2 regions of the Macrococcus brunensis genome follow, and region 1 is predicted to be linked to the other one. Evidence: riboswitches for the same ligand, from Rfam matches in the RefSeq annotation. Region 1 holds a riboswitch; the other holds the start of a gene.
The links. Region 1 has a riboswitch for FMN ahead of ribD (bifunctional diaminohydroxyphosphoribosylaminopyrimidine deaminase/5-amino-6-(5-phosphoribosylamino)uracil reductase RibD). Riboswitches for the same ligand answer to the same signal wherever they lie in the genome.
Positions count from the first base shown of each region.

Region 2: another riboswitch for FMN. It lies ahead of MGG13_RS06555 (ECF transporter S component); the one in region 1 lies ahead of ribD (bifunctional diaminohydroxyphosphoribosylaminopyrimidine deaminase/5-amino-6-(5-phosphoribosylamino)uracil reductase RibD).

Region 1 is NZ_CP092179.1:1,580,854-1,596,505, forward strand. It holds gene MGG13_RS08200 (gamma carbonic anhydrase) at 1-251, shown strand, start outside; gene MGG13_RS08205 (hypothetical protein) at 266-601, opposite strand; gene pnuC (nicotinamide riboside transporter PnuC) at 709-1,458, opposite strand; gene MGG13_RS08215 (AAA family ATPase) at 1,458-2,540, opposite strand; gene MGG13_RS08220 (proline dehydrogenase family protein) at 2,954-3,946, shown strand; gene ribH (6,7-dimethyl-8-ribityllumazine synthase) at 3,985-4,440, opposite strand; gene ribB (3,4-dihydroxy-2-butanone-4-phosphate synthase) at 4,437-5,621, opposite strand; gene MGG13_RS08235 (riboflavin synthase) at 5,606-6,205, opposite strand; gene ribD (bifunctional diaminohydroxyphosphoribosylaminopyrimidine deaminase/5-amino-6-(5-phosphoribosylamino)uracil reductase RibD) at 6,207-7,214, opposite strand; FMN riboswitch at 7,332-7,462, opposite strand; gene MGG13_RS08245 (FAD/NAD(P)-binding protein) at 7,625-9,079, opposite strand; gene MGG13_RS08250 (hypothetical protein) at 9,186-9,899, shown strand; gene MGG13_RS08255 (MDR family MFS transporter) at 9,927-11,336, opposite strand; gene MGG13_RS08260 (hypothetical protein) at 11,576-11,941, opposite strand; gene MGG13_RS08265 (6-phospho-beta-glucosidase) at 12,191-13,615, opposite strand; gene MGG13_RS08270 (DUF6366 family protein) at 13,671-13,862, opposite strand; gene MGG13_RS08275 (DUF421 domain-containing protein) at 14,204-14,749, shown strand; gene MGG13_RS08280 (hypothetical protein) at 14,955-15,652, opposite strand, start outside.
Region 2 is NZ_CP092179.1:1,250,499-1,266,150, forward strand. It holds gene MGG13_RS06490 (hypothetical protein) at 1-55, opposite strand, end outside; gene MGG13_RS06495 (DUF2768 domain-containing protein) at 48-254, opposite strand; gene MGG13_RS06500 (NAD(P)H-dependent glycerol-3-phosphate dehydrogenase) at 264-1,262, opposite strand; gene der (ribosome biogenesis GTPase Der) at 1,274-2,584, opposite strand; gene rpsA (30S ribosomal protein S1) at 2,688-3,842, opposite strand; gene cmk ((d)CMP kinase) at 3,920-4,573, opposite strand; gene MGG13_RS06520 (asparaginase) at 4,638-5,603, shown strand; gene MGG13_RS06525 (YpdA family putative bacillithiol disulfide reductase) at 5,613-6,587, opposite strand; gene MGG13_RS06530 (CBS domain-containing protein) at 6,633-7,277, opposite strand; gene MGG13_RS06535 (LysM peptidoglycan-binding domain-containing protein) at 7,302-8,216, opposite strand; gene MGG13_RS06540 (RecQ family ATP-dependent DNA helicase) at 8,292-9,641, opposite strand; gene MGG13_RS06545 (helix-turn-helix domain-containing protein) at 9,638-10,531, opposite strand; gene MGG13_RS06550 (ferredoxin) at 10,654-10,878, shown strand; gene MGG13_RS06555 (ECF transporter S component) at 10,912-11,448, opposite strand; FMN riboswitch at 11,527-11,646, opposite strand; gene MGG13_RS06560 (ATP-binding protein) at 11,704-13,383, opposite strand; gene MGG13_RS06565 (response regulator transcription factor) at 13,431-14,138, opposite strand; gene ccsB (c-type cytochrome biogenesis protein CcsB) at 14,153-15,355, opposite strand; gene resB (cytochrome c biogenesis protein ResB) at 15,352-15,652, opposite strand, start outside.

The DNA of each region.
Region 1 (15,652 bases):
CCATCATCAGAAATCATGCGCTGATCGGTATGGACTCCACTGTGCTTGACGGCGCAGAAATTGGAGAATATGCATTTATCGGGGCAGGCTCTCTTGTCACACCAGGTACCAAAATACCGCCACGGACACTCGCATTTGGACGCCCGGCACGAGTCGTCAGAGAACTGACGCCAGAAGATTATCAGGATATGGAACGTATCGTCCAGGAGTATGCTGATAAAGCACAAGTCTATAAAAAAGAACATCAATAAAAAAACGGTATCGCTTAAGCGATACCGAATTTTTTATGCATAACTGGCAGACCAGCTAATAAGAAACTGAATACAAATTCATAGAACATAGAGAAAGTATTCGAGAAGAAGAATGCCACGTTCTGTCCGAGAATAGTACCAATGCCTTGATCTCCAAATAAGAAGTTAACATCGATTGCATTATCAATGATGTTGAGAAGAATAATGACTAACGCCATTGTCCATGCTTTTTTAGTCACGATTGCGACGAGAACTGCAATAATGGTAATCACAATCGGTTCAAAAATAAAAAGTTGTAAAAACGGATCAATTTCATGCCCGAAAATGTAGAACGCCATATCTTTAAACATAGATACACCTCTTTAGATTATTCATTAAGATATATCTATTCTATCATCCTGTCAGAAGGAAAATTATTAAGAGTTTTTAAAGAATATTGTTCCACCTTTACAATAAATTAATATTTCTCAGTAACCTGCACATCCTGTAGTTTTTTCCAGTAGTAGTAACCGTAGACACTATTGATCAGGAAAGCAACCCACATGGTGACAGCTGATAAACCTTCAAATGTCAGTTTATCATTTTGCAACATCAGTCTTGCCCATAGGAAGATAGACACCATATTAATGACAATCCATAATATCCACTGTTCTTTATAACGTAGCGTCATAAGGGTCTGTGCGACTAAACTAAGACCTACAGATAAAGCATCGACAAATGGCTGCTTTGCTTCTGTAAAGTTATCAAGATAATAACCCGTTCCTACATAAACCAGTGCGGTCACTGCAATTGTAATCAGCCAGCCGCGAATACTCAGTCCTCGAGAATCAACTTCCTGAACATCCGGATCATCTGTATGGTGATCACTATGCATGTTCTTCAGCCAAGCATAGAGGCCGATGAACTGAAAAATCCCAAATACAACTTGAAGACCTACTTCTCCGAAGAGAAAACTTTTATAGCTGACATAACCATAGGTCGCTGCCTGAATAACCCCGTAGAAGAAAGTACTCAATCGTCCTTTAGCCGACATGATGACACATGCAACACCCGAGATACTTGAAATGGCAGAAATAACGCTAAGGGTATTAAAAGCTTCACCATTATTCCAGAAATAGACAAGGATAAAAATCTGGGCTATTAGAATGAATGCAAATAACACCTTCTCATACGTCGTAAATCCTTTAAAGTCTTTTACTAGAAACATCAGTTATCTTTCCCTTCCGCCAGCAGCTCATCGACCAAGCGATGTGCTTCTTCGTATTTTTCCTGGAAGCTTTCGCCTTGCAGCACAACGGTCTTTTCCATGAGCCCGTGCTGCTCAAGTTCATCCAAAAACATCTGATGCATTTTATTGCGTGAATCTGTGTCTGCCTGCGACATATCACGGAAGCCATCATTAACATATGTGGTCGTCGGTGGAAGCAGGAGAATCAGGGCCCATGTCTGCTGCGAAATATAGAAATCAAAGACGGGTGCGATTTTTGCATAGTCTTCATCAGACAGATAAATCTTAGAATATAGTTTTGTCGTCATCACATCTGTATCCGCAAAAAAGACTTTTCGTGTACCCGGTGAATGTATATGTTTACGGTTCACTTCATACTGTCCGATACCGATTGCCTGCAGGTCTTTAATATCCAATTCATCATCTTTAACCTGACGTTCCGTCTGATATTCACGTGAATATTCAAGAGAATAAGAAGTGGAATATCTACGTGCCAGGTCACGCGTCAATGTCGTTTTACCGGTACTTGCCGTCCCGATAATCAGTACATTCTGCACAAAGAATCTTCTGAACGGACGTGTAACATAATCCCAGTTATAAATCGGATTCTCACGGATAGAGGTGCCGCTGATACCCGTAATACGTCTGTCAACGCGTGTGATGACGATATCACGTTCCGGCCATTTTGCTTTGAAGTAAGTGTTCAGCGGTTCGATGTACTCATCCTCACCCACATAGAAAGTGACTGAGTTAAACTCACCTGCGCCTTCTATAATATGAGCTTCCAGCAGTTCAAGCCAAGGCTGCCAGCCGGCTGGATACTTCGGAATATGGGTCTCATCCAGTTTCATGACCGTTACATTATCATCATCTTTCAGTAATTCGCGCATAGACTTCGTACGGTTGACGAGGCTCATGCCTGCCAGATCTCCGCGGTCGCCGTCATAGCCTGACACAATGACAACAGCACGTGTATTTTCACGTTTTGCTCGTACTATCTGTTCAAAATGACCTACATGGCATGGTGCAAATGTACCAAAGTAAACCCCTAAATCTCTCATGTTCTTGCTCCTTCATCTTTTTTTACATTATACATGAATAAAGCGCTTACTGACTGAAAAGTAAACATTTAATTTACAATTCTTTAAACGTTTCTTCACATTAGCCGGATAAACTGATAAAGAAGAGAATATCAGGAGGCCCTTATGCGCTTTATTAAAAAAATCGTCATTACACTTTGCTTGATCAATGTAGTCCCTCATATTATCGACATCAGTGCTCAGCCTCTAGACAGTAAAATTATCGCCGATAAAAGTGTCCAATCCGAGGATTAGGCACTTATTTTTTATGCCTTTTAGTGCAATGAGTAATTTTCTACAAAATAACTGAATAACTTAAAAAGAAAACGCTTAACTTTTTGAATATTTGTAGTAAAATATATTAAGTTATATGAAAACACTAGGAGGTTTTTAGCATGGGTTTAACAAGAGATTTCTTTATCATGTTAAGCGAGAATCAGACACTGAATGCGGCAGCAAAAAAATATGGTCTGGCACTCGGTGCAAATAAAGTCGTAGCAGGTGTGGATATTCCATCTACTATCGAAGCAATTAAAGAATTAAACCGTAAAGGCATCACAGCGACTGTTGATAACTTAGGAGAGTTTGTTTTCTCTAAAGAAGAGGCAACTAAAGCCAAAGAAGAAATCATCGCTATGATCAAAGCGATTGATAATGCGGGCGTCAAAGCGCATATGTCCATTAAACTCACACAGATCGGTCTCGATGTAGACAAAGAATTCTGCTACGAGAACGTACGTGAAATCCTGATGGTTGCTTATCAGCACGGTAACATGCATATCAACATGGACACAGAAGATTACAATCACACAGTGCAGACATTTGAAATCCTTGACCGTTTAAAAGGTGAATTCAAAAATGTCGGTACTGTGATTCAGGCTTACCTCTTCCGCGCAACTGATGAGATCGAGAAATACAAAGATGTGCGTCTTCGTCTTGTAAAAGGTGCTTATAAGGAAAGTCCTGAAGTGGCTTATCAGACAAAAGAAGATATCGACGAGAACTACATCAAGTTGATCGAGCAGCGTCTTCTGAGTGCTAAAGCGATGACTTCTATCGCGACTCATGATCATAACATCATCAATCACGTAAAGAAATTCATCAATCAGCATAACTTAAACAAAGACCTGATTGAATTCCAGATGCTGTACGGCTTCCGTACTGAGCTGCAGGAAGAAATCGCGAAACAAGGCTATCAGTTCTGTGTCTATGTGCCATTTGGTCAGGACTGGTATGGTTACTTCGTCCGTCGTTTAGCAGAACGCCCTCAGAACTTACAGCTTGTGACGAAGTCTATCTTTACACCGCAAGTTAATAAAAACATCGCAATTGGTGCAGGTGCTGTGGCTGCGATTTCAGCAATAGCATTACTCGCAAAACGTAAATAATAAAGAAAACTCGGATGTCTGCTGACATCCGAGTTTTTTTATATCATTTTATTTAAGTTGGCCATCTCAATTGCAGCAACTGCGACTTCGCCACCTTTATTGCCTGCTTTAGTACCGGCACGTTCAATCGCCTGTTCAATTGTTTCTGTCGTCAGGACACCGAAGATAACGGGAATCCCGAATTCATTGGCTTTAGACACACCTTTTGCTACTTCATTGCAGACATAGTCATAATGAGTGGTTGCACCGCGGATGACGCAGCCCAGTGTAATGATGGCATCGTATTTACCCTGTTTCGCCAGTTTCTGTGCGATAAATGGAATCTCAAATGCGCCAGGCACCAGCAGCTGGTCGATACTTTCTTCTTCAACACCATGACGGATTAATGTATCCACTGCACCTTCTACTAAGCGGTCTGTAATAAAATGATTGAATCTAGAAGCGACAATCGCAATTTTAAGTCCTTGTCCTGTTACTTTCGCATCATATTTCATATTAAATTCTCCTCCAGTAAATGTCCTAATTTTTCTTTTTTTGTTGCTAAATAATGACTGTTGTCCGGGTTGCTTGAAAACTGATGGGGAATACGCACTCTGACGTCAATGCCGTAGTCTCTTAAACCATCAATTTTGCGCGGATTATTGGTGATAAGATTGACAGATGGAATGCCGAGGTCGCGGAGTATGGCAGCAGCGACACCATAGTCACGAAGATCTGCATCAAAACCGAGTGCCGCGTTTGCCTCAACTGTGTCGAGACCCTTTTCTATTTTTTCATATGCTTTCAGTTTGTTGATCAAACCGATGCCGCGCCCTTCTTGTCTTAAATATATGAGCAGGCCGCCGTGCGCATCGATATGGCGAAGTCCGTTCTCGAGCTGGGTACCACAGTCACAACGTCTTGAATGGAAGACATCGCCTGTCAGGCATTCAGAATGTAAACGGATGTCGGGCACACCTTCGTAAGGTTTCATGTAGACGACATGGTCTTTATCACTGTAGATTTCACTATAGCCGTATACCGTGAAGTGTCCGAAATCTGTCGGCATATCAACGACTGCTTCTCGCTTGACGAGTGCTTCCTGTTGTTTACGATAATGAACCAGCGCTTCTATAGTGATCATCTTCAGGTCATGCTTCTCTTTAAACTGGACGAGATCATCGCGTCTTGCCATCGTCCCGTCCGTCTTGATGATTTCACAGATAATACCTGTTTTTTTAGCGCCACATAGCCCGGCGAGGTCAACACAGGCTTCTGTATGTCCCTGTCTTTCCAGTACACCACCGTCTTTCGCGATGAGCGGAAAAATATGGCCGGGTGAATTAAAGCAGCGGCTGTCTTCGCCCAGTAGTGCACGAACAGTATCAAAACGCTCCTGTACACTGATACCTGTTGTGGATGACACATGGTCGATGCTGATCGTAAAAGCGGTACCATGCGGATCGTCATTACGCGCAGTCATCGGCGTCAGGTTAAAACGCTCAGCCAGTTCTCTGGATAATGGCGCACAGACGAGGCCACGCGCTTCTGTAATCATCAAATTGAGAACATCAGGCGCTGCAAACTCTGTAACAGCGACTAAATCCCCTTCGTTTTCTCTGTCTTCTGAATCGACAACAATCACCGGTTTACCCGCCTTCAGATCGATAAGTGCTTCTTCTATTGTGCTGAACATGCGAGCGCCTCCTGTCTGACAATATATTTGCCGAGCATATCAAACTCGAGATGAACCGTGTCGCCCGGTTTGAGGGACATCAGTTTAGTCGCTTCCTGTGTCTCCGGGATCAACTGTATCTCAAAGTAATTCGCGTTCAATTCAAAGATGGTCAGTGACGTGCCATCGACTGCGATGGAGCCTTTTGGAATGACATATTTCTGGTCATTTTTATCCAGGCTGATGTGATAGACGATAGCATTCCCTTTAGACAGTTTACGCAGCACTTTGCCTGTGTTATCCACGTGACCTGAGACGAAATGACCGCCGAGACGTGTCGTCGGCAGGAGTGCACGCTCTAAATTGACTTGATAACCGGCGCTCACTGCCTTGAATTTTGTACGGTCTGATGTGCCGATGATGACATCCACATCAAAGGACTGAGGTGTAAAAGAAGTCACTGTCAGACACGTGCCATCGACTGCGATTGAGTCACCTACCTTAATATCTTCAAGTATTTTCTTACAGCGGATCGTCATTTTAAGTGCACCCTGCTGCTTGATGCGTTCTATCGTACCTACTTCTTCAATTAAACCTGTAAACATCTTACTGCCCCTTTCGGTAAGTCAGACGGACATCATCTTCAAACTGCTGAATATCCACTAGTCTGAGCTGAGTCATCCGACTTTCTTCTGTATGATAAAAACGATTGTTCAATGTGCCGCCAAGTAGTTTCGGGGCGTAATAAATGACGACTTCATCAAAACAATCCTGTTCTATAAATTCACTGATGACGCCGGAACCACCTTCTATCATCAGCCGGCTGATGCCTGCCTGATAGAGAAGTTCCAGGAGATGTGCCGGACGGAAATCTTGTGTGATTAAAGTCTCCGCATGCGGGATTTCTGCCGGGCTGATAACGAGGATTCTCTGTCCGTTCATTCTATCCGCTTCGTGGAGCGTTACATCTCCCGACTGCGAGATAATCACCTTGGCAGGCTCCTTGTCACTGACATGACGCGCATCGAGCTTTGGCTTATCGATTTCATAAGTTTTTCTGCCGACGAGTACTGCATCCTGACTATGTCTAAGTCGGTGTACATCCTGACGTGAAGCCGTGTTTGTCAGCCATTTACTGTTGTCAAAGTCATCGGCAAGTTTACCGTCAAGTGTCGAAGCCAGCTTCAGCGTGACATAAGGACGTTTCTCCTCTTTTGAAGTAAAGAAAGCCTCATAAAACGCGGAGATGGCAGAGTCAGGCGCATGAATCACTTCTATACCATGTGATTCCATATATCGAATACCTGTATCATCCAGACTAGTATCACGAACAGCAAAGACGACCTTTGTGATACCTGCCTGAATAATCGCTTCAGTACAAGGCGGTGTCTTGCCTGTGTGATTACAAGGTTCAAGCGTGCAGTAAAGTGTTGCGTCTGTTGCATCTCCTGCCATTTTGATCGCCTGCACCTCAGCATGCGCGGTTCCTTCCTTGAGATGAGCACCTATACCGATGATGACGCCATTTTTTACAATGATGCAGCCCACTGCCGGATTACGTCCGGTCTGTCCCGCCGTCATTTTAACGAGTTCAAAAGCTTGTTTAAGATACATCTGTTCCTCCTCAAAATAAAAAGGCGCCCTGAGAGGCGCCTTGAATTTAGGTATCACAAATAAGACCTTGTAAGCATTAAAAAGTCATGGTCAAATAAACCATCTTACAATGGTGTCTTATTCTTTCTCCCATCCAGACTTTAACTGTCGGCTTCAGAATTTCACTGAATCAGCCAATATCGAACATCGATAAAGGGTCGCGGGCTATGACCGCCGGTTGGGAATTTCACCCTGCCCCGAAAGAATGTATGAAGTTATGTTAGTTGCCTAACGTATTAATCGTACAGCTTCTAAGCATTAAATGCAAGATGAAGGTAGTTAGAATAAAAAGTTGATGCAATTGATCGTTTTTGCACCAGCTTTCACCTCTCCTAACAAAAAAAGCACTTTCAATGAGTGCTTCCATCAACCTATTTAATACGATCATAGAACGCTTTGACGTCCCGGCGTGCTTCTAACAACAATTCATAGACACCATTGTTCTTCATATTGACGCCACCTGTCAGCTGTCCTAACGCAACAAAATCGTCAAGTACGCCGTATTTCGGACTGATAACTCGCCCGTCGCCTGGCATCACTTGAATACCACCGTCTGCATGTTCAGCAATCAGACTGTCATTCAGCAGACCTTCAAGCATCGGACTAACCTCAGTTTTACTTAAATATTTAGCTGGACCTGTCGCATTGATGACATAATGTACACGGTCTTCAGAACCATCTTCATATTGAAGACGATATTTACGATATTTATATTCGATAGCTTCCAGCCCTGCTTTAATCACGACTCTGTTATTTTCAATATGGTCGATCAGTTCTTCCGCGCTTGGTTCTGGCATCGGATTTGAATAGTGATCGACGAATGGTGCGTACTCTTCTTGATAGCGTGCTTTATCTTCCTTAGTCATATAAGGCCAGATTTGCGATGCTTCGAACATGATCTGATAAAACATCGACTGCAGTGCGCCGATAGCTTCATGATTTTTCAGGTCAAACTGCATCGCTTTCACTGGATCTTTGCGTGAGACACCGTAGAATTTTTCAAAATCTACGCCTTGATGATCACATTCTTTCTTAAAGAGTTCCACTACTTTATCCAGAGGAATAAAGTCATTATTTTTCTTACGGATTTTACGGAAACTCGCTGCTGTCCAGTACTTCATTTTGAACGTCACCATCTTACCGCGCACGGATTGCACTTCTCCTGAATGAGAGGCAACGAGCACTTTAGAGCCTTCTTTCGTTAAATAGCGCATACAGTCCAGTCCACTGAGTCCGGCACCAATTACCGCATAATCTTTCTCTGTTTCTACTTCAAGAGTATGAAGCGGATATGGCCATGAAATGAAGTGATCCGTTTCCTTCAGTTTATAAGGATCCTTTGCCGGCAGTTGTCCCGCTGTCATAAAAAGATGATCAAACTGATGCTTCTGATCCTGTGTTTCAAGCTCATAGCCCCCAGGACGTTTCTTCACCGCGCGAATATGATCGGTCACCACTGTAACCTTGCCTTTTTTAATAAGCGCTTCAAACTGCGCTTCCATATATTTGCCGAACAACTGACGAGAGAAGTAGATGTTGCCCTCCTCGTTCGAATTATCCCCTTCACGCGCCTGAATTTCTTCTACAGAGCGGTTCTCTTCCACCCATTTCATAAAGTCATCTTTCTTATTCCGTTTCATAGACAACTGATTTGCCGGGTAATTGAGCAGCATTTCCACATCTTCATATTGAAAAGCACGTCCCTTACCCATATACTTTTTGTCATCAAAGACTGTGATATCCAGTTTCTTGCCGAGTTTATGATTCAGTAAATACTTAAGGACGTGGGTCCCGGCTACGCCACCACCGATAATTGCTACTTTCATATTGTCCTCCTTAAAATGTTCATTTTATCTATCATACCCTACTTCAGTTGCGAATAAGACATTAATGTTATTATACTAAAGAGACTATGAATTTCGGAGGTTCGATATGTATAAAAGATTATCTGCTGTATTCCTTGCATCAGCTTTACTGGCTGGCTGTCAGTCAGAAGAGGCCGTCAAAGTGACAGATACAGCGTCACAGATTAAGGCTGCACAGCAAATGAAAGACGATGTAAAATCTTATGCATCCACTTATAAGACTCAGTCAACAGAAAACAATAAAGAAACACAGACTTATCTCGGACTTAAAAAAGATGAGGATGACAATCAGGAAGTAACCGTCAAGAATTCAGAAGAAGACGGTAAATTCTATGTCTATGATAAGAAAGCTATTCTGCAGAGAGAAGGCGAATGGGTGGATATATCGAAACTCGGTGGTTCTCAGCTGCTTTCGATGACAAAACCGCTTCTCTACAGCGAGCAGTTTCAGCTACTCGACAAGATGACAGCTGCCAAGTACAAAGACCATACACTGACACAGACAATTAACGGCTATGATGAATACCTGAAAGTTTTCGGTCAGAGCAAAGAAGATAAAAAAGCCATCAATAATCTGAAGAAAACTTATCCAGACATTCAAAACGAGATCACTTTTACTTTCGATAAACGCAATCAGATTGAGAAAATTACCAATGACCTGAAACTTAAAAATGACAAAACCACTGTCCATAACAATGCAATGACAACTTTCTCAGAAATCAATAGTGTCCGCCTCGATATTCCTGGCCCCGTTAAACATGCCAAGGAAGTCGGTGCATAAAAAATAGGCCATCTCATTCGAGATGGCCTATTGTTCTTCAGGTGGTACGCTGCGCGTGATAAACAGTGACATGATGAGACCTGCAACGACCAGTGCCGTCGCAAACCAGTAGGCATGATGAACACCAACCGTCAGGGCATCATTAATCTGCGCCGTTGTCGGTTTCGTAATACCATCGAGCGCTTTTTGCTGACCACTTGTCATAATTGTGATAAAGAGTGATACACCCATCGCTCCTGCAAGAGGCTGCATCATATTACTGATGGCAGTCCCATGCGGATAAAGTCGTTTCGGCAGCTGATTCAGTGCGTTTGTATTACTCGGCATCATAATCATCGAAATACTGATCATGAGTAGAATATGCGCAATGATAAAAATGACTACTGAAATCCCCGGATGAATGACAGAGTAAAAGAACATGACCAAAGCAAGCACAAGCATGCCCGGGATAATCATTTTACGAGGACCGATAGTGTCAAAGATCCGACCCATGACAGGTGACAGAAAACCATTCAGCAGCGCGCCCGGCAGCAGAATCATACCGACTATTTTAGCTGAGAACATCATCGGACCTTGCAGATACATCGGCATGACGATATTGGAGGCAAACATTGCCATGACCACTACTGCAAATATCACCATACCGCGACTATAGTTCGTATATTTGAACACCGCAAGGTCAAGCATCGGCTCAGCCAGTGTGCGCTGACGCAGCCCGAAGATGATTAAAGCCGCTGTTCCCAGGATAATCGTCGCTAAAACAACCGGATTCGTAAAACCGCCTGCACTTGTCCCGACTGCACTGAATCCATAGATCACACTCGCTACGCCCAGTGATGACAGAAGTCCTGACAGCACATCGATCTTCGGTCTCGTGACTTCAGTGACGTTTTCAAGATAGCGCAGTGCCAGCAGAATAGAGCCGATGACGAACGGTACTACGACGAAGAATAACCAGCGCCAGCCTAATAAATCAACGATAATACCTGATAATGTCGGACCGATAGCCGGCGCAAACATCATCACGAGACCAAAGTTCCCCATGGCCTTACCGCGTTCATGCGGCTCAAATAACAGCAGCATCGCGGTCATGATGGTCGGGATCAAAAGACCCGTACCTGCTGCCTGGATCATCCGGCCGGCTAACAGCATCGGAAAGTTAACCGAGAAGCCTGCGATCAATGTGCCGATAAGGAAGATGCTCATCAGACCGATAAACATCTGTCTCGTCGTGAACCACTGGACAAGTGAAGCTGATAGAGGCATCAGCATCCCCATCACTAACATAAACCCTGTGGCAAGCCACTGGACAGTCGGCGCATCAATCTCGAAATAATGCATCAGTTCTGTTAAAGCGATGTTGAGCAGTGTTTCATTTAAAAACGTAAAGAATGCACCTGTCATAAAGATCATCATGATCAGATTAGATTTTTTCATTATGTTTCCTTTCTATTGCCTCTAATAACTTTCAAGCGATATGACTATCTATACATCTACTTTATCACATTAACAAAGTAAACATCATTTCAATACTCCGTAAATAAAAATGTCGCAGTTCATCTTTAAACTTCGACATTCATCATGCCGGATAAATAGAGGCTAGTCGTGCATAATATGCTTCCACTTGCTGCATCAATGGTCAATGTGATTAAAAAAAGGATGTGGGACGAATTATCTCACACCCTTGTTAATTCCAGTTCTTCAGCGAACAGTCTGACCAGCTTAAACCCATCATCAACTTTCTGGAACGTCAGTAACCAGGCTACTTTCTCTCTTTTTCTTTCTAGGTCTTTCAGCTCACGACTGACTTCCATAAAAGCAATCACCCGTTCTTGTATGTTTGCCTTATATATAATATCAAAATCCCAGTGCTCTGTTTCAGCTATCTTGCTTTCAATGCGTGCCAGGAATGCAGCACGTTCCAGATTAAGTCTTGTACCGTCCACTTCTACAATTGAGGTGAAAACTTCATCAGCCACGATGTTATCCACGGCTTTCATATCCTTTTTCTTCACAGCGATTAAAAATTCAAAATATGGCATGTCTGTTCCCCTATCGTCGTTGTTATAATGTTTGATTTATACCATGATGATGCTTGTCGTTGATATAATTTCAATCATTATATCAAGAACACAATTCATTCTATATTATATTTGTATGACAGAAAGGGTAATAGCATATTATCAAATGCATTTATATTACATATAAAAAACATTGTGCTGTACATAATTATATATTAAATAATTTTATCAATTAATGAGATGATCTATTCAAGTTCATCAAGCATTGAACTATATTTCCTGTCCATTAGTCGCTATGACATTCTGATACCAGTAGAAGGAATCCTTTTTCATTCGTTTCATCGACCCCTGTCCTTCATTATCCCGGTCGACATATATCATGCCGTAGCGTTTTTTCATCTCGCCTGTCGTAAATGACACAACATCAATGATACCCCATGGTGTATAGCCGATCAAATCCACACCGTCTTCAAGTACCGTTTCTTTCACAGCTGCTATATGCTTGCTGAAATAATCGATTCGTGTCTCGTCATGTATACCATCTGCTTCAACATGATCTATTGCACCGAACCCATTCTCAACGATAAAGAGAGGAATCTGATAACGATTATATAAGGTATTAAGCACATAACGAAGACCATCCGGATCGATCGTCCAGCCCCAGTCAGAAGATTCAAGATAGGGATTATCAACGCCATTCTTTAAACCACCGTTGATAATGCTGTCACTTGCTGTATGAACTGCATCATGTTTGACCACTGTTGACATATAATAGCTGAACGCCAGATAATCAACCGTCCCAGCTTTAAGATCTGCTTCATCCCCTGCTTCAACCGGTAACGATACACCTAAGCGCTCAAGTTCTTTCAAAGCATAGGCGGGATATTTCCCTCTGACCTGCACATCCGGGAAGAAGAATCGTTCGCGGTTCGCGATTTCAGCTGCCATGATATCTTTCGGATGACAGGAATAAGGATAGACAGGAACGTACGAGACCATTGCGCCGATTTTAAAATCAGGGCTGATTCTCCGCCCTGCCGCTACAGCTCTGGCACTTGCCAGCAGCTGATGATGCGCGGACTGGTACATGACACTTCGCGCATCTTCTCCTTCTTCTACCTGGATCCCTGCATTAGTCCATAAGAAGAGCGGATTATTGACATCCATCTGGTTATTGATCTCATTGAACGTCATCCAGTATTCCACTTTATCTTTATAACGTTCGAATACGACCTCAGCAAAACGAACGAAGAAATCAACGGCTTTCCGACTACGGAACCCGCCGTATTCACGCGCCAAGTGTAACGGAATCTCAAAATGACTGAGCGTAATGACAGGCTTGATGCCATGCTTCAGCAGTTCATCAAAGACCTCATCATAGAACTTCAGACCTTCTTCGTTCGGTTCAGCTTCGTCTCCTTTCGGGAAAATACGTGTCCAGCCGATAGAAGTCCGAAGAACCTTCAGCCCCATTTCTGCAAAGAGAGCGATATCTTCTTTGTAGTTGGAATAAAAGTCGATGGCCTCATGGTTCGGATAGAATTCATCCGCTTCCACTTGATCAGTGATACGACGCGGCACACCATGCGCACCCGCTGTCAGCACATCCACTACAGACGGCCCTTTCCCTCCTTTATTCCAGCCGCCTTCAAACTGATGGGCAGCGAGTGCACCGCCCCATAAAAAAACTTTCAGGTAATTGAGTCATTTCATGTTCCTCCTTTTTAATATAGACAGTCACTTATCGTGCCTAATGGCCAAAAATTAACCAGCCTGCAAGTATCAACAGCAATAAGAAAACAATGCCCATCCCCATCATCTTTGTACTTACACTACCTGTCAGATCGTTCAATCCATGCTGTGCATCATTAAAAGTATTACCTGCTACATTACGTTTTAGTTCTTCTTGTCTTAGACGTTCTCTTTCCTCTTCTGGTCTCATCTTCCCATCCCCTTTTAGTTTTATCATACCAGAGATTGCCAGTCGCTTATCATAAAAAAGACAGATATGACTGTCTGTCTTTCTCTTCAGAATTATTGAGTGGCTTCAATATTTTCAGCATATTATGATCATAGAAACAGAATAAAATGGTCGCTATATATGTTTGAAGTACATGAGTGATAAAATAGAGGATATCAATGCGATTAAAATGATCGTTTTTGAGAGAATCAACCATTAAAATTACTTGAAAGCTGTTCTTGGCGCAGTTCAAAGAAAAGCCAGACAGCAGCCACTCGACTCTCTACAGATATTTAGAGAAATAATTTAAAAGGAAGATCATCATGGACAAACTATTTTTTGACAACTTCAATGTCATCATCAGAACATTTTTAATCGGGATTATGGCCTATACGGCCCTTATCATCCTGCTGAGAGCAAGCGGCAAACGCACACTGACGAAACTCAATGCATTCGACCTCATTGTGACCATTGCGCTTGGTTCTACACTAGCAAGCATCATGACCAGTAAAGACATCGCATTACTCCAGGGAATCGTCGCATTCGCCACATTGATCGGCCTGCAGCTGCTCCTGACCAAACTATCACTCATCAATCCGAAAGTCAGTGAAATCATCAAATCAAATCCTACGCTACTCTATTACAAGGGCCAGTTTCTGAAAGAAGCGATGAAGAAAGAACGTCTGCTAGAAACAGAAGTTAAGCAGGCCGTGCGTTCACAAGGTCACGCCTCACTGTCAGAGATAGAAGCCATCATCCTCGAGACAGATGGAACCTTATCCATCTTAAAACCTGATCAGTCCCTTGAACAAACTTTACTAGAAAAAGTCAGCTATCCATCTAAAGATGACTCAACTTATGACAATTAATTTATGATCTCAAAAAAGTACTTTTCGTAAACATGACGAAAAGTGCTTTTATATAGTCACTTATAAAATTGCCTCTGCACTCAGACGTCGCAATACAACAATATCTGTTTTTCTGTCATAAAACTGCACGATTGCTTCAGCACTTTTCAAATTCACCCTGTAATTATTCCGGTTCCTGCTGAAAGGAAACTTTAAGGCAGAAGACTCACACACCCCACCACAGATGATTTTTCTTATAATTGTCTCCATGTATCGTGATTGACTGAACCTGGTCGTTTAAAGATAAGATTTCAACATGATAGCCGTTTGTTTTATTTGTGTCGTAGACAGTGTATTCGCCGCTTTCGCTGTTAATAATCTGATAGTCATAGCCCCAGGCAGTGCGTAATTCATCAATATCTGATTCTGTAACATCCAGTGAAATAAATTCGAGTTTATCATCTATAAAAGTCATTCTCTTCAGACCGTATTCAATGTATTCTACACCGTTCTCGTTTTGATGCCGGGAATCAGGCTCGCCTACCGCTTCAATCACTTCCTGTAACGTAGCGTTATCACCTGCATGGTAGCCTGCAATGTTATAGTCGTTACTCAATATAGAATAAGCAAAATCTTTATTAAGAATCATCTCTTTTGTAAAGCGGCCTGTATCAGCTTGTTCCAGCGAAGGGCCGGCATAATTTTCTCTGTAAATCGTAATGCCGGAAATACCAGCAGTCGGACCCATATACGGGTAAACTTCTACATAGAAACCATTGTCCTTCACTTTATCGAAACGCATATATTCACTGCCGGTATTTTCAGATTGGACCCCCCAGATTTCCTGTATATCAGGTGAGACATTTTCCTCCAGGACATTCAGCGTAATAGCGTAGATTTTATTGTCATTGATCATAACACTGA
Region 2 (15,652 bases), 330 kb from region 1:
AACATCCTGATAGAAAGAAGACTGGAACCACTAACATCAGCACTCGTTTAAGCATGACTGGAGCCACCTAAGACAATAATCATCAGCAGCCCACTGAGAAGCAGTGAACCATATGCCAGAATAGAAAGCGTAATTGATAACGCTCTATTCTTCACTTTAAAACGTGCTAAATATATCAGCACCATAGCCAGCATCATGAGTCCTAATGAATAAAAAGAGACCCACATTAAATCCATTCTTGTAATATTAAACATTTATTTCACCTATTCATTTGTTTTTTGACGGCTCATCAGTGCTCTGACGTTTTCTTCCACTGGACCTTTGTTAAACAGTACATCATAAAGCGCACCGGTAATCGGCATGTCTACTTCATAGGCAGCAGCCATCTCGTATGCCGCCTGAGTGGTTCTGACACCTTCTACAACCATGCCCATCTGATCAAGTGCTTCTTCGAGCGACTTACCTTTACCCAGCATTTCACCACAGCGCCAGTTACGCGAATGGACAGATGTACAAGTCACAATTAAGTCACCGAGACCTGCCATACCGAGATAAGTCATCGGATCAGCACCCATCTTGACGCCAAGACGGGTAATTTCAGCGAGTCCCCTGGTCATAAGAGCTGCTTTAGCATTATCTCCGTAACCTATACCGTCACTCAGACCCGCAGCAAGCGCGATGATATTTTTAAGTGCACCGCCTATTTCAACTCCGACCAGATCATCATTCGTATACACTCTAAAATAATCACACATGAATAAATCCTGACCGAGCTTTCTAATACTATCATCTGATGAAGCTATCGCGACAGTAGTCGGCTGGCGTGTCGCCACTTCTTCGGCATGACTCGGACCACTAAGTACTCCCACACCCTGCAGTTTATCTGCATCGATCTCTTCTTCAATAATTTCAGAAATCCGCTTGAAAGTCTTTGGTTCCAGACCTTTTGAGACGTGTATGACCGTTTTCTTGTCACGCACGATTGCATTGACCTGCTGACAGACATCACGCATCGCTTTTGTCGGTACAGCTGCTATTAAAATAGTGGCATGTGCAAGCGCAGCACTTAAGTCAGTCGTAGCTTTCATGCCATCATTTAAACGTATACCCGGTAAATAGCCTGGATTCATCTTTTCTTCTGTCAGTGCTTTAATGGTTTTGTCATCTCTGCCCCACATCAGGACATCATGATGATTGTCCAGAAGCACATTTGCAAGCGCTGTGCCCCAGCTTCCAGTCCCTAGTACCGTAATTGCTGTCATGAAATAACCTCCTAGTTACGTTTTCGAGTAATCAGATGAATAGGCGTCCCTTCAAATCCAAACGCATCACGAATTCTGTTTTCCAGGAAACGCTGATATGAGAAATGCATCATTTCTACATCATTGACAAAGACCACAAATGTCGGCGGCTCAATCGCAACTTGCGTCGTATAGAAAATATTCAGACGGCTGCCGTTATCAGTCGGTGTCGGATTCATTGCCACCGCATCTGTGATGACTTCATTAAGCGTACTGCTCTGAACACGTTTCTTATGGTTCTCACTCGCCATATTGATCAGCGGGAACAGTGTTTTCAGACGTTGACCTTTCAGTGCTGAAACAAATGCGATCGGCGCATAATCAAGGAACTGGAAGTGCGCACGGATATTGTCTTCAAATTTCTTCATCGTCTTAGAGTCTTTCTCAACAGTATCCCATTTATTGACAACGATGATGACTGCTTTACCTGCTTCATGAGCATAACCAGCGATCTTCTTATCCTGCTCAATAATACCTTCTTCTGCATCAATGACTACGAGCACTACATTTGAACGTTCAATAGCACGTAAGGCGCGCAGTACTGAATAGCGCTCTGTTGATTCATAGACCTTGCCCTTTTTACGCATACCTGCAGTATCAATCATGACATAGTCCTGGTCATCATAGCTGTATACCGTATCAATGGCATCACGTGTCGTACCCGCAATATTCGACACTATAACACGTTCTTCACCTAAAATACTGTTGATCAAGCTTGATTTGCCGACGTTTGGACGGCCGATCAGACTGAACTTGATGACATTGTCATCATATTCATCTTCTGCTTCTTCAGGGAAATGCTTACTTGCTTCGTCCAGAAGGTCACCGATACCGAGACCATGTGAGCCTGAAATCGGGAATGGATCGCCGAATCCGAGTGAATAGAATTCATAAATATCAGCACGCATCTCTGGATTATCAATTTTGTTGACCGCAAGCACAACAGGCTTGCTGGATTTAAACAGCAGCTTCGCGACGAAATCATCTTCATTCGTAATACCATCGCGCCCATTCACCATAAAAATAATGACATCTGCTTCGTCAATGGCGATTTCCGCCTGTGCACGAATCTGTTCCTGAAATGGCTCATCACCCAGCTCAATCCCACCTGTATCGATGATGTTAAATTCATGTGTCAGCCATTCGCCGCTTGAATAAATACGGTCACGCGTCACACCCGGTGTATCTTCAACGATTGATACCCGTTCTCCAATAATTCTATTAAATATCGTCGATTTACCGACATTTGCGCGGCCGACGATTGCTATAGTTGGTTTAGTCACTTTTTTCTTCCTCTCAATATATGATCTTTCCTATTTTAACACACCTTGATTTTTTCTCATAATCAAAAAAAGTAACGCCGAAGCGTTACTTTAAGAGTCAATCTTATAATTTTAAGTCTTTGAATTTATCAGCGAAAACGTCACCAAGTGTTGGTGCATCGTCGTTTGAGCTTGTATCTAAATATGAAGCGTCAAAGTCTTGACCTTGCTCTTCAGTTGCTTTAATAGATAAAGCGATACGCTCATCTTGTTTGTTGATGTCTAAGATTTTAACTTTAACTGTTTGACCCGGTTCAAGAACTTCACTTGGGTTACCGATATGCTCGTGACTGATTTGAGAAATGTGCACCAAACCTTGAAGACCTTTAGCGATTTCAACAAATGCACCGAAGTTTGCAAGACGCATTACTTTACCGTCAACGATATCGCCTACTTTGAAGTTTTCTTCAATTGTTTCGAATGGTCCCGGTAAAGCATCTTTAATTGATAATGAAATACGTTCTGCTTCTGTATCAACACTTAAGATTTTAACTTTAACTTCCTGACCGATTTCAAGCGCGTCTTCTACTTTCTCAAGACGGTCATGAGTGATTTGTGAGATGTGGACTAATCCGTCTACACCACCGATGTTAACGAAAGCACCGAAGCTTGTGATACGTGCGACTTTACCGTCAACAATTGAACCTACTTCAAGGTTTTGAAGTGTTTCAGCACGTTTCGCTTTGTTTTCTTTTTCTTCGATTGCACGGTGATTTAAAATCACACGATTTTTCTCCTGATCAAGCTCTTCAATTTTAAGTGTTAACTGGCGACCTTGATAATCAGAGAAGTCTTCGATGTATTCTGTTGAAATAAGAGAAGCAGGGATGAAACCACGAAGGCCGACATCTACTACTAAACCGCCCTTAACGACTTCTTTAACTTCAGCTTCGATTGTTTCGTTATTTTCGAATTTTTCTTTCAGGCTCTCGAAAGATTGTGATTCATCTAATTGACGTTTAGACAGGATGTAATGACCATCCTCTTCTTTATCTTCAATCTTCGTTACGAATGCTTCAATTTCATCTCCAACAGAAACAGCTTCTTCTGCTTTATCGATATGAAGACTTGTTAACTGGCTGATCGGAATAATTCCGTCAAATTTAGCACCTTCAATGAATACGATCACGTGTTTATCTTCGATCTTTTGAACCGTACCTTTAACTTTATCGCCTTCTTGAATTTCTGTAATCATGTTTTCGTTGAATTCTTCTGTCATAGTCTTATCCTCCTAAAATATAAAAGCTCTTTATCTAACGTTCTTATATTACCCTAAAAAAGTCAAGAAAATCGTCTTTATTCCAATTTATCTGACGCAAGTTTTAAAATAATTGCCGTTACGTCTTCAATAGAACGTCCTGTCGTGTCTATTTCAATTGCATCTCCTGCCTGAGTAAGCGGTGAGATCTCTCTTGTCATATCCAGATGATCGCGATGAGCAATATCTTCTTTGAGTTGTTCTACTGTACTTTCAATGCCACGAGCTTCGTTATCAAGCTGTCTTCTGTTCGCTCGTTCTTCAACAGACGCGACCATATAGATCTTCAGCTCTGCATCCGGAATAACAGTCGTCCCGATATCACGGCCATCCATGACGACCCCTTTATCGCGTGTCATCTGCTGCTGCAGTTCCACTAAAAAGCTGCGTACAGCACCCTGACTAGCGACATAAGAGACATTCTCTGTAATATCATTTTCACGAATACGTTCTGTGATATCTTCACCGGAGAGCAGTACACGCTGCCCGTTATCTGCTACAAGGCGTATGTCAATATCCTGCAACAAACGCTCAAAATCTTTGTCATCTGATTTTAAGTAAGCTAATGTAATGGCGCGGTACATGGCACCTGTATCTACATAAACCATATCGAGTGCAGCTGCTACTTTTTTAGCAATCGTACTTTTACCTGCTGCTGCTGGTCCATCTATCGCAATATTAATTTTTTTCATCATCGTAACCTGCCTTGTTGTTTAATCATTAATATTTTATCATAGAAGAATAAAGGAGGCACATATGAAAAAACTTCTCGTTATACATACCGGTGGCACTATCAGCATGTCTGAGAATTCAGATGGACAGGTCATCACCAATGAAATCAATCCTGTTTCAGGTCTCGCATCTGTTGAATCTCTTGCAGATATCACTGAACTGAATCCATTCCAGGTCCCTTCTCCACATATGACTCTCCATCACATGAATACGCTCAGAAAACTGATCATCGAGCAGATCAATACAGATAATTATGAAGGCATCGTTATCACGCACGGTACTGATACACTTGAGGAAACAGCCTTTTTCCTGGACTTAACGCTGAATGTCAGTATTCCAGTCATTCTGACGGGCGCTATGCGTTCATCCAATGAAATCGGTGCAGATGGACTCTACAACTATATCGCCGCAATCAGAACCGCCTGTGATGAACAGTCCAAAGGCAAAGGAGTGCTTGTCGTCTTCAACGATGAAATCCATAGTGCCATGAACGTCACTAAAACACATACATCTAATACAAGTACATTCCAGAGTCCGAACTATGGACCACTTGGCATCATCACCAAGAATACGATTTATTATCATCACCTGCCTGTTGTCAATCGTCCACTCGTCAAAGTAGATGAAACAGTCAAAGTCGGCCTGATTACAGCTCATAGTGATTTAGACGCTGAACTGCTGGAGTTCTTTATGACCCATGATTATGACGGGGTGGTCATCGAAGCTTTAGGACAGGGCAATCTGCCTCCGTCGTCGCTTGCCGGCCTGGATCAGCTCTTAGCAGCGGACATCCCTGTCGTGCTTGTCTCCCGTTGTTTCAACGGTATCGTCAGCAATAACTATGACTACGAGGGTGGCGGCTATGAACTGGAGAAGAAGGGCGTTATCTTCTCGAATGGTTTAAATGGCCAGAAGGCAAGACTGAAACTGATAGTCGGATTAAGCAACCATCTTAAAAAAGAAGATTTAAATACTTATTTCCGCAAATAAAAAAGAGGCTTATGCCTCTTTTTTATTTTTGATATCCTCTGCGATCAAGCCGCCATGAAACTTTCCATTTTCAATGAAAATGGAATTGGCATCATTGCCTGCTGCGATAACCCCTGCGATATAAAGATTGCTGATATTCGTCTCCATCGTCTCAGCATGGTATTTTGGTGCTGTACCGTATTCATTGGTCACAAGTTCCATCCCCATCGCCTGAAGGAAATCATAATCAGGATGATAGCCGATCATTGCGAATACATCATCATTCTGAATCGTCTGAGCCACACCGTCCACACTAAATGTAACGGTATCTTCAGTGATTTCGTTTAAGTTTGCATTGAAATACATCTTGATCTTCTCACTTCTGACCAGCCCGTCAAAGATAGGCAGAATCCAAGGTTTAACACTTTTGGAGTATTCGCTGCCACGGTAAATAACGGTAACGTCAGCTCCCGCTTTCTCCAGTTCTATGGCAGCATCCACTGCTGAATTTTTCCCACCGATAATCAGGACTTTCTTATCGAAGAAAGGATGTGCCTCCTTAAAATAATGATGAACTTTCTCTAGCTCTGCACCAGGTACATCGAGTTTATTATGCTGCCCGTAGTAGCCGGTCGCCACTGTTAAATAGGTGCATGTGTAATTGTCTTTAGAAGTTTTCACTGTGAATGTATCATCTTCTTTCGTCACCGACAGTACTTCTTCACGTGTATTGATATTAAGGTTGTGATGTTTCACCACTTCTCGGTAATAGACGAGCGCCTGGTTTCTACGTGGTTTATGCTCTTCCACGATAAACGGTACGTCACCGATACCGAGCTTGTCACTCGACGAGAAGAATGTCTGGTGTGTCGGGTAATTATAGATGGCTTCTACTACATTCCCTTTTTCTATAATCAGAGTCTCTATTCCTTGACGATTCTGTTCAATTGCCGCAGAAAGACCACAAGGACCTGCACCAATAATAATACTTTCTATATAACGCACAATGATCACCTTTCTCAAAAAAAGGAGCTCATATGAGCCCCTCTGTTAGTCTTGTTGAACATCCAGCACTTTAAATCCATTTTTAGCCAGATACTTCGTAAATTTTTCGACATCTTTTTGATTTCTATCGTCTACTTTTACAATCATTCGACGATGCATTTTGTCTGTTTCATCAAATGTCACGAAAGAAATAGCATTGAGTTTATATTTTTGCAGCGCCTGTGCCAGACGTTTAATACGACCTTCTGCATCAATTGATGTAATGGCAATTCGGGTACCAGACTGGTTCATACCGAACGCGCTCTTGAACTGTTCCATGACATCAAAACGTGTCACTACGCCTAAAAACTCATTGTTTTTGTTGATAATGCTTAGAATCGGGAAATCCTGCAGACTTAAGAATGATTCTTCAAACAGTGAATCATCTGTCACGCTGTATTCATCAAGTGCCAGAATGTCCTTGATCTGAGTTTTCTCGATAAATTCTTCACGAGGCTGTGTATCTTTCTTGAAGAAATAGTGTCTGAAAATGTTATAACGAGTAACCGTGCCATGATAAACACCTTCGCTGACAACAGGCATCCCATCTATACCATGATGTTCAAGTTTATCAATGACTGATTTTACAGAATCATTTGGATTCGCAATATAACATTTCTCTTTTGGAATCATAATCGTTTTTAAATACATAAATCCATCCCCTTTGATGTTTTCTTATTTAGGAATAACAAGCTCCTGACCTACTGTCAGATTGTTGCCTGAAATGCCATTTGCTTTACGAATTTTGTCGACATTCGCCGGCGTACCGCTACCGTAATAACGGATTGCAATTCTATAAAGGTTTTCATTAGCGTTTACTGTATGCGTTGTGCCGCCACCTGTCGCTGCAGGTGCTTCTGTTGTTGCTGGTGCTTCAGTAGTCGCTTGAGTCGTATTTTCAGTCGTTGCTTCTTCTACTGTCGCAGGTACTTCTGTTGTTGTTTCTTCCACAGTTGCAGGTACTTCTGTTGTTGCTTTCTCAGTTGTTTTTTCTTCAGTTACTTTTTCTGTTGTCGCTTTTTCTGTTGTTGCTTTTTCTGTAGTTGCTTCTTCTGTCGTCACTGCTTTTTCATTATGGTCATCTTTATTATCACGATTACCGAAGAACATGAATAACAGGAATAGAATCGGAATCAGAATTAATAATCCTGCCAGAATAGGCAACCAGCTATTTTTCTTTTCTTTTTCTTCTACTTCATGTTCTCTCTCTTCTTCATGATGGACAACTGGTTCTCCTGAGCCTGCAACAAATGTTTCTGATTTTACTTCACCTGTATGAGCTGGTTCTTCAATATGATGGTCTGCTGCTGCACCTGCTGCAACAGCACCTGTGCCTGCAGCGGCTGAACGACGGCGTTTCTTTTTAGAACCTTTGATGTTGTCAGCCGGTTCTTCTACTGACTCTTCTCGACGTCGACGATCAGCTGAACGGTTGCGTCTTGATACACCGCGTTTAGGAAATTCAGCTGAATCTGTATCATTAGAAAAATCTTCTCCGTCAAATACTAAATCGTCATTTCCTACTTCTTCCTGTCTCTCTACAGGTTGCTTACTTTTTTCGAACTCGTCTTTGAAATTATCTCTAGCCATTTTAACACCCACTTCATTTAAATTTATTTAAATATACCATTAATTATAGACAACTATAAAGCGAATAGTAAAGAGCTAGCCTTGTTTAAATAACGATTTTATATAATCCACTCTGTTATCATTCTCTTTAACTTCCTGATACTTGTCAAAAGTGAATAAATTCTGGCCTTGACAGTACTCGCAGTGATTACAGGGCTTAATTCCATTATATAATTGATGACTCAGACACCCAGTCAGCTGTCCGTACTCCGCCATTTTTCTAAGCGCCGCTATTTTAGACAAATACTCCTTCTTTAGCACCTTTAAGACTTCAGTATCAGTGAAATTCGAACGAAGAATTCTCATTTGTTCCATCTTCTCTTCCGGTAATTGCGCGCCGTTGATATAAAGATTGAAATCTGATTCAGATAAATGATCTTCCTGCAGCAATCGATAGCTTAGGTTAAGGTCCTCGTCATCATAAAGAAGGATGGCCTGTGCTTGTTCACCGTCGCGGCCAGCACGTCCAATTTCCTGGATGTATTGAAGCGTTGACTTAGGCGCGTGGTAATGAATCACTGTCCGTACATTACTTTTATTGATTCCCATACCAAACGCACTGGTCGCACAGACGTAATGAATTCTGTCGCTGAGAAACGCAATCTGTACAGACATCCTTTCTTCATATGTCATATCAGCGTGGTAGGTCATGCCTTTATAGCGCTCCTTAAGCAGTTGATGAACTTCATTACAGCGCTTCTTAGATGAGAAATAAATAATAGTCGGCCCTGAAGTGTCAAGCAGTGTCTCGATTTCTTTCAGTTTATCTGCTGGATTTTTGACCGATAAAAAGATATTGCTGCGTTCCTCGCGTTTATCGACCAGTAACAGCTCCCTTCGTAATAGCTGGCTGATATCTCTGATAATTTTGTCATCAGCGGTCGCAGTCAAGGCGATTACCTGACAGCCAGGCTTCATCACTTCATGAAGCAATAGATAATGCGGCCTGAAGTCATATCCCCACTCAGAAATGCAGTGTGCTTCGTCTATGACCATGTGGGTCAGGTTCAGCTGTGCAACTGTCGCTCGTGCTTTGTCTGTTGCCAGCCATTCCGGTGAGCAGAAAATAAACTGATAGTCCTGCAGCTGACTAAAAATCAGACGTTTCTCCCGAATATCCAGATAGCTGTGAATACAGACTGCTTTCAGCCTTAAACGTTTCAGCTCAGCCACCTGGTCTTCCATCAATGAAATAAGCGGTGTGATTACCAGTGCCCGACCGTTTGAGGCTATTACAGGAAGCTGATAACAGAGTGATTTCCCTCCTCCCGTAGGCAGAAGCGCAAGTACGTCACGGCCTGTTTCAACCGCTTCAATCACTGCTTTCTGACTTGGCCGTAACTCTGAGAAGCCATATATTTTTCGCAGAATTTCTTCTGTTGTCATAGTTTCACTTCTTTCATAATCAGACAGAGAGCTATCTTGACTTTAAAGTAACTATCCATCTGAGATTCCTCGAAATAAGGTTTAAGCCGCTGATAATGATGCTGATGATAAAGAGAGCGTATCTCAGCGATTTCCGTTTCTGTCACATAGCGACTGACGTCTACCGGATAGTCTTTAATGATCATTTCTATGATATGGTCTTCAATGGTATGAAGTTTGACCCCTCTTTTTAATGCGATTGTATCAAGAGCTATTCCTTTAGTGATCCATTCTTTAGTCTGTTCAGTGGCACTGTGAAGTGGCATCCGGATATATAAGCTTTTAAAATAATCATGCTGATGGATTAGATGAGTCAGCAGATTGAGCTCTCGTAGCAGCATCAGAGAGTATTCTGTCTGTTCAAAGCCTGATGCCCTGCAGATCTCTTCTATCGAGAAATGGTTGCCTTTCGCATCCGGTAGCAGCTTGTAAGTGAATACAGGAAGTTCCTGCGCCATCTTGTCATACAGACTCAGCAGTTCTGTTTCGTATTCTTTAGGTTGACGCTTATATGAATGCAGCCAGCTTTTAACCTGATGCTGAATAAACAGATGATTTGAAACCGGATAGAAGTCTTTGATCTGATAAGACTGAGCTGCCATCGTCTGTGTCAGCAGTCTAAGTGCCTGGAATGTCATATGCGAAGCATCATAGAAATAGGGATAAAACCTGATATCCTCAGGCGTGTCACCAGTAAGTTCGGGCCGGCTATTATAAAAAGGAAGCTGTCCCTGCATCATTGCATCAAAATAAGTCTGATGGGATCTAAAACCCATCAATATATTATTGAAGCTTTTATCTGTCTTCTCTGCGAATTTACGCTGTTTCGCCTGCTGATAAATAGAATCCATCAATGCCTCCAGATAATTTTTGTTGAAAAAAAGTGCATGAATCTCTAAAATATATATGTACTAGTGTAGCATTTTTAAGTAGGGAGGCGAACCATTTGGCTGGGAAATATACAATCGTAGATATGGATACATGCATCGCTTGTGGTGCTTGTGGTGCAGCAGCACCTGATATATATGATTATGATGATGAAGGCATTGCCTTTGTTATTCTTGATGATAACCAAGGAACTCAGGAAGTACCTGAAGAACTCGAAGAAGATATGATCGATGCGTTTGAAGGCTGTCCGACAGATTCTATTAAAGTAGCAGATGAATCATTTGACGGAGATGCACTTAAATACGAATAAAAAAGAAGGAATTCCACTGGAATTCCTTCTTTTTTATTTAAATCTCTTTTCAATAACAGGTAACAGCGGTCTGAAAATCAGTATAAAGACGATAGAAACTATCAGTCCTTTTATGATATTAAACGGAATAATACTTGCTGATACAATGGCTTTAAAGTTGTTAGTAATATCACTTAAGTTTGTAATCATACCGTATAAAGGCAGCAATACAAAATAGTTCATGAGACTCATAATAAGCGTCATGACTAACGTCGCAGCGATTAAACCGACCCATCTATCTCTGCGACCCGCATAATAAGCTGTTAAAACAAAACTAGCACCCGCTAAAAAGTTTGCGATAGGACCGATTGGTTCAACCGGATTCACTGCAAAATTGAGTAAGTTTTTAATGAGTTCTATCATGACTGCGCCGATTGGTCCGACTGTAAACAGACCGATTAAAGCAGGTACATCACTGAAATCAATCGTTAAGTAAGGCGGCATAAAAGGCAGTGGAAACTTGAGGAACATCAGTACGAAACTGATGGCACTCAGCATGCTGATCAGAATCAGCTTCTTCGTTCTGTTAATACTTGACATATTCTACTCCTTACATCCATCAACTGAAGGAAGGAGGCATCACAAATAAGCAAAGCTCTTTGCTCTGCACTCCATCTTCTCCCATCCAGACTATACTGTCGGCTTCAGAATTACACTGAATCAGCCACCCGAAGGTAGGTCGCGGGCTATACCGCCGGTTCGGAATTACACCGTACCCCGAAGATGAAATATTTTATTTTTTCGGATTTTCATCCTTTTAATATATTAGCACAAGTTTTTATTAAATCAATGTTTTGGAATCACAATTTTAAAAGTAGTCCCTCTACCCTGTTCGCTTGAAACTGTAATATGTCCACCGTGTGACTCAATGATGGACTTAACGATGAAAAGACCGAGTCCGGTTCCATGTTTACCTCTCGTTCTTGCAGCGTCCACTTTATAGAACCGGTCAAAAAGATGAGGCAGGTGTTCCGGTGAGATACCGACGCCTGAATCGCTGACTTCGATTGTGAGCGCGTCTCCTGCTTTCACGGTTAAATGAATCGCATCTCCTTCGTGTGTATAACGAACAGCATTATCAACTAAATTCGTTAAAACCTGAATCATCTTGTCATAGTCAAGCGACCAGGCAAGTCCTGGCGGAGAATCTACGATAAGGCTGAGCTTATTATCAGTCAGAGACTGATTAAACGTTGATTTCACTTTATCAAGCAGCGCAACGACCGGCATTTCCTCAAGGTGCAGTTTAACGTCACCTGCGTCGTAGCGGGCGACATTAAGCAGTTCATTGACGAGGCGATTTAAACGTTTGCTCTCATCCAGAATGATATTTAAGAATTCTTTCCGGTCTTCCGGTGTTTCCACAATATCATCCAGTAACGCTTCCGTATAACCCTGCAGCATCTGGATTGGCGTTCTGAGCTCGTGCGACACATCAGCGACAAACCGCTTCTTCATCTCATCATTACGGTGCTCTTCAGTCATATCACGAATCAGAGCAACTGCGCCTATCTGATTATTTGCAGCTGCACGTCTCACTGGTGAGATAATAACCACGAAGTAATGATTAAGTGTCGCGATTTCAATGACTTCTGAATCATTAGTTTTCACCACTTCTTCAAATGACTGTTCGAGCTGTATTTTGTCATCCTCACTAATCAAAGTAAGAAACTGCTCTGCTTTCGGATTCATCAGCTGTTGATCTAAATCCATATGATAACTGAGTACACCATCTGCCATAGCATTGATCAGTTTATCTCTCAGATTTCTTTCCGTTTCAATGGAAGCGATGTTGTTTCTGATGTCATCCTCCATTTTATTGAATGCAACAGTGAGTTCGCCTATTTCATCACGTGATGTCGTCTTGATTTTCTGGGCGCGTTCGCCTTTAGCCACCTGAAACGCTGATTCCTTAAGTCTGAGCAGCGGCTTCGTAATCTTATTGGATAAGAAAAAGGCAAAAATCGTTGACAGTACAATTAAAATTAAAGCCGTTATTAAGATAATCAGGCTGACATACTGGAGTGTCGAACTGATAGAGTTAATGTCCTGATAGAGAATAATCGCACCTTTGTCCTGAAATGCCTGAGACGGGAATCCAAGAAGAATGTAGCGATGTCTCTCATCCTGATAATTGACATCGATAATTTTAGTCACATGTTTGTTTTCATCAAAGACTGCATTAAAATCTGGATTGGTACGAAACTCATCAATCATGATTTGCTTCAGATCATCATGACGATCCGTCAGCTGTGATTTATTTTCAACGATAATCAGACCAGCGGGATTCTCAACAAGTTCCATGACATAGTTCATCGCGTCTTCCTGGTTATGTCGACTCATCAAAATACTTTCAATTTTATTTGCCTGCTGATAGAGGGTCTTTCCTGTCTCAGAAATGAAGTAGGAGTTAAAGAAACCGACGAGTGCAACCGATAATATAAGTAAAACTGTCGTTACTATCAAAATGATAGTGAACCACAGTTTTATGACAATACTATTTAAATAGTGCATCAGTCTCTTGCCTCGAACTTATAGCCGACGCCCCAAACTGTGTGAATCATCTCGGCAGCTTCTGGAGAAACTTTATTCAGCTTCTCACGTAAACGTTTGACATGGGTGTCCACAGTTCTCAGGTCACCGTAAAACTCATAATGCCAGACTTCTTTCAGCAGCTGCTCTCTATCAAAGACTTTGTCAGGTGACTTAGCAAGGAATAAAAGAAGTTCATATTCTTTCGGCGTCAAGCTGACTTCCTGATTGTTTGCCGTGACGCGGTGTGCATCATTATCAATGACAAGTGAATCAAACACGATCAGATCTTTCGCATGTGCGTCATTCTGGAAGAACATTGAAGACTGTGAACGTCTTAAAATGGCTTTGACCCGTAAGACGACTTCACGAGGCGAGAAAGGTTTGACGATATAATCATCAGCACCGATTTCAAAGCCTTCAACACGATTGTTTTCTTCACCTTTAGCAGTCAGCATAATGACCGGTGTCGATTTCTCTTCGCGGATTCTCTTGCAGACTGCCAGTCCATCCATCCCTGGCAGCATGATGTCCAGCAGGACACAATGGAAATTCTGGCTGAGCGCCAGTTCCACTGCTGTTTCGCCGTCCGCTGCTTCTACTGTTTCGAATCCTTCGCGTTCAAGATACATTTTAGCAAGTTTTCTGATTCTATCCTCGTCATCAACGATTAAAATTCTTTCCTTCATAAATGGACTGCCTCCTAAGCGTATGAATGTAAACCAGCAATAATTAAGTTAACAGCGATGACATTGAACAAGATAATCGCAAGACCTACTACAGCAAGCCAAGCTGATTTCTTACCTTCCCAGCCTCGACCGAGTCTTAAGTGAAGAAATACCGCATAGAATAAGAATGTAACAAGTGCCCATACTTCTTTAGGGTCCCAGCCCCAGAATCTGCTCCAGGCAATCTGTGCCCAGATACTAGCAAATAAAAGTCCTCCTAAAGCAAAGAGCGGGAAGCCGATAATAACGGAACGGTAACCAATCTCATCCATCAGCTGTAACGACACCTTGTTAGTAAGTGGCTTCACCATCGAGAAGATAGTTCTTCTCGTTATCAGACGAATTAATCCATATAAGATCGTTCCAATAATAATGGACCAGATCACTGTCGTCAGCTTCTGTGCATTTAAGACAGGCGGCACTTCAAGTCCAGTTGAGAAGCGTTCAACTTCCTGATAGTTATTATTGCCCTTAGGTACAACAGGGTAAGCATCTTTAAATGTCACGATGGCAGGCAGATGGTAATGGCTGACTGCATTGTTACCATTTTTATCAACATAAAAGTATTGATCATCATAATGGACAATACCTTTCATCACGATAGTTGTTAAAATAAATGCGATAACTAATACTGCGAAGTACATGACTACTTCAAGCCAGAAAGCATCTCGCGATTTCTCTTTCGCATCTACATAACGCAGTAAATAAATCAGACCAGCCATTGAGCTGACTGAGAGAATTCCGTATGAAATAGTCACTGTAATCACGTGAATCGCGAGCCAGTTACTTTGCAGTGCCGGAATAAGCGGGCTGACTTCACGCGAGAACATGCTGGCATAGACGATGACGAGCATGGCTACAGGCAGTGAGAACAAAGCCAGTATCGGCGTATGATAGATGGCGTTGATAATCAGGAAGCCACCGACCATCATGATACCGAACATCGTCAGGAACTCATACATATTGCTGACAGGTGCATGTCCTGCTGCAATCCAGCGGGTGATAAAATAAACAATCTGCATGATGAAACCGATTGTCGTTAAGATAATGCCTATCCGTTCATAGCGCTTATTTTTTGCTTTAATGCTAGCCGAAAATGGCAGGATAGCGATTAAATATAAAATAAAAGCGGCATACAAAGAGGTACTGCTGATATTCAGCCATGTTTCATGGTTCATTTTGTTTCCTCCGATTCGTACTTATCTTTAATAGCAGGCTGATTATTCTTTTCGAGAATAGTGTTCAGTTCATTTTTTAATCCAAAATAATTCTTACTTGTATGCGCTGCAATTTGATTGCCATTGACCCAGATTCTACGATGATTGATATATGATCCGATCGCCAGACCGAGCAGGAAGATAGTAAATCCGATAAAGAGATAAGGCAGAGTTAAATCCTTTTTAACATTGAGATAAGTCATCGTATGATTTGTGGCACTGACAAACTTGATAGCATGTTGATTATTCTGTGAAATA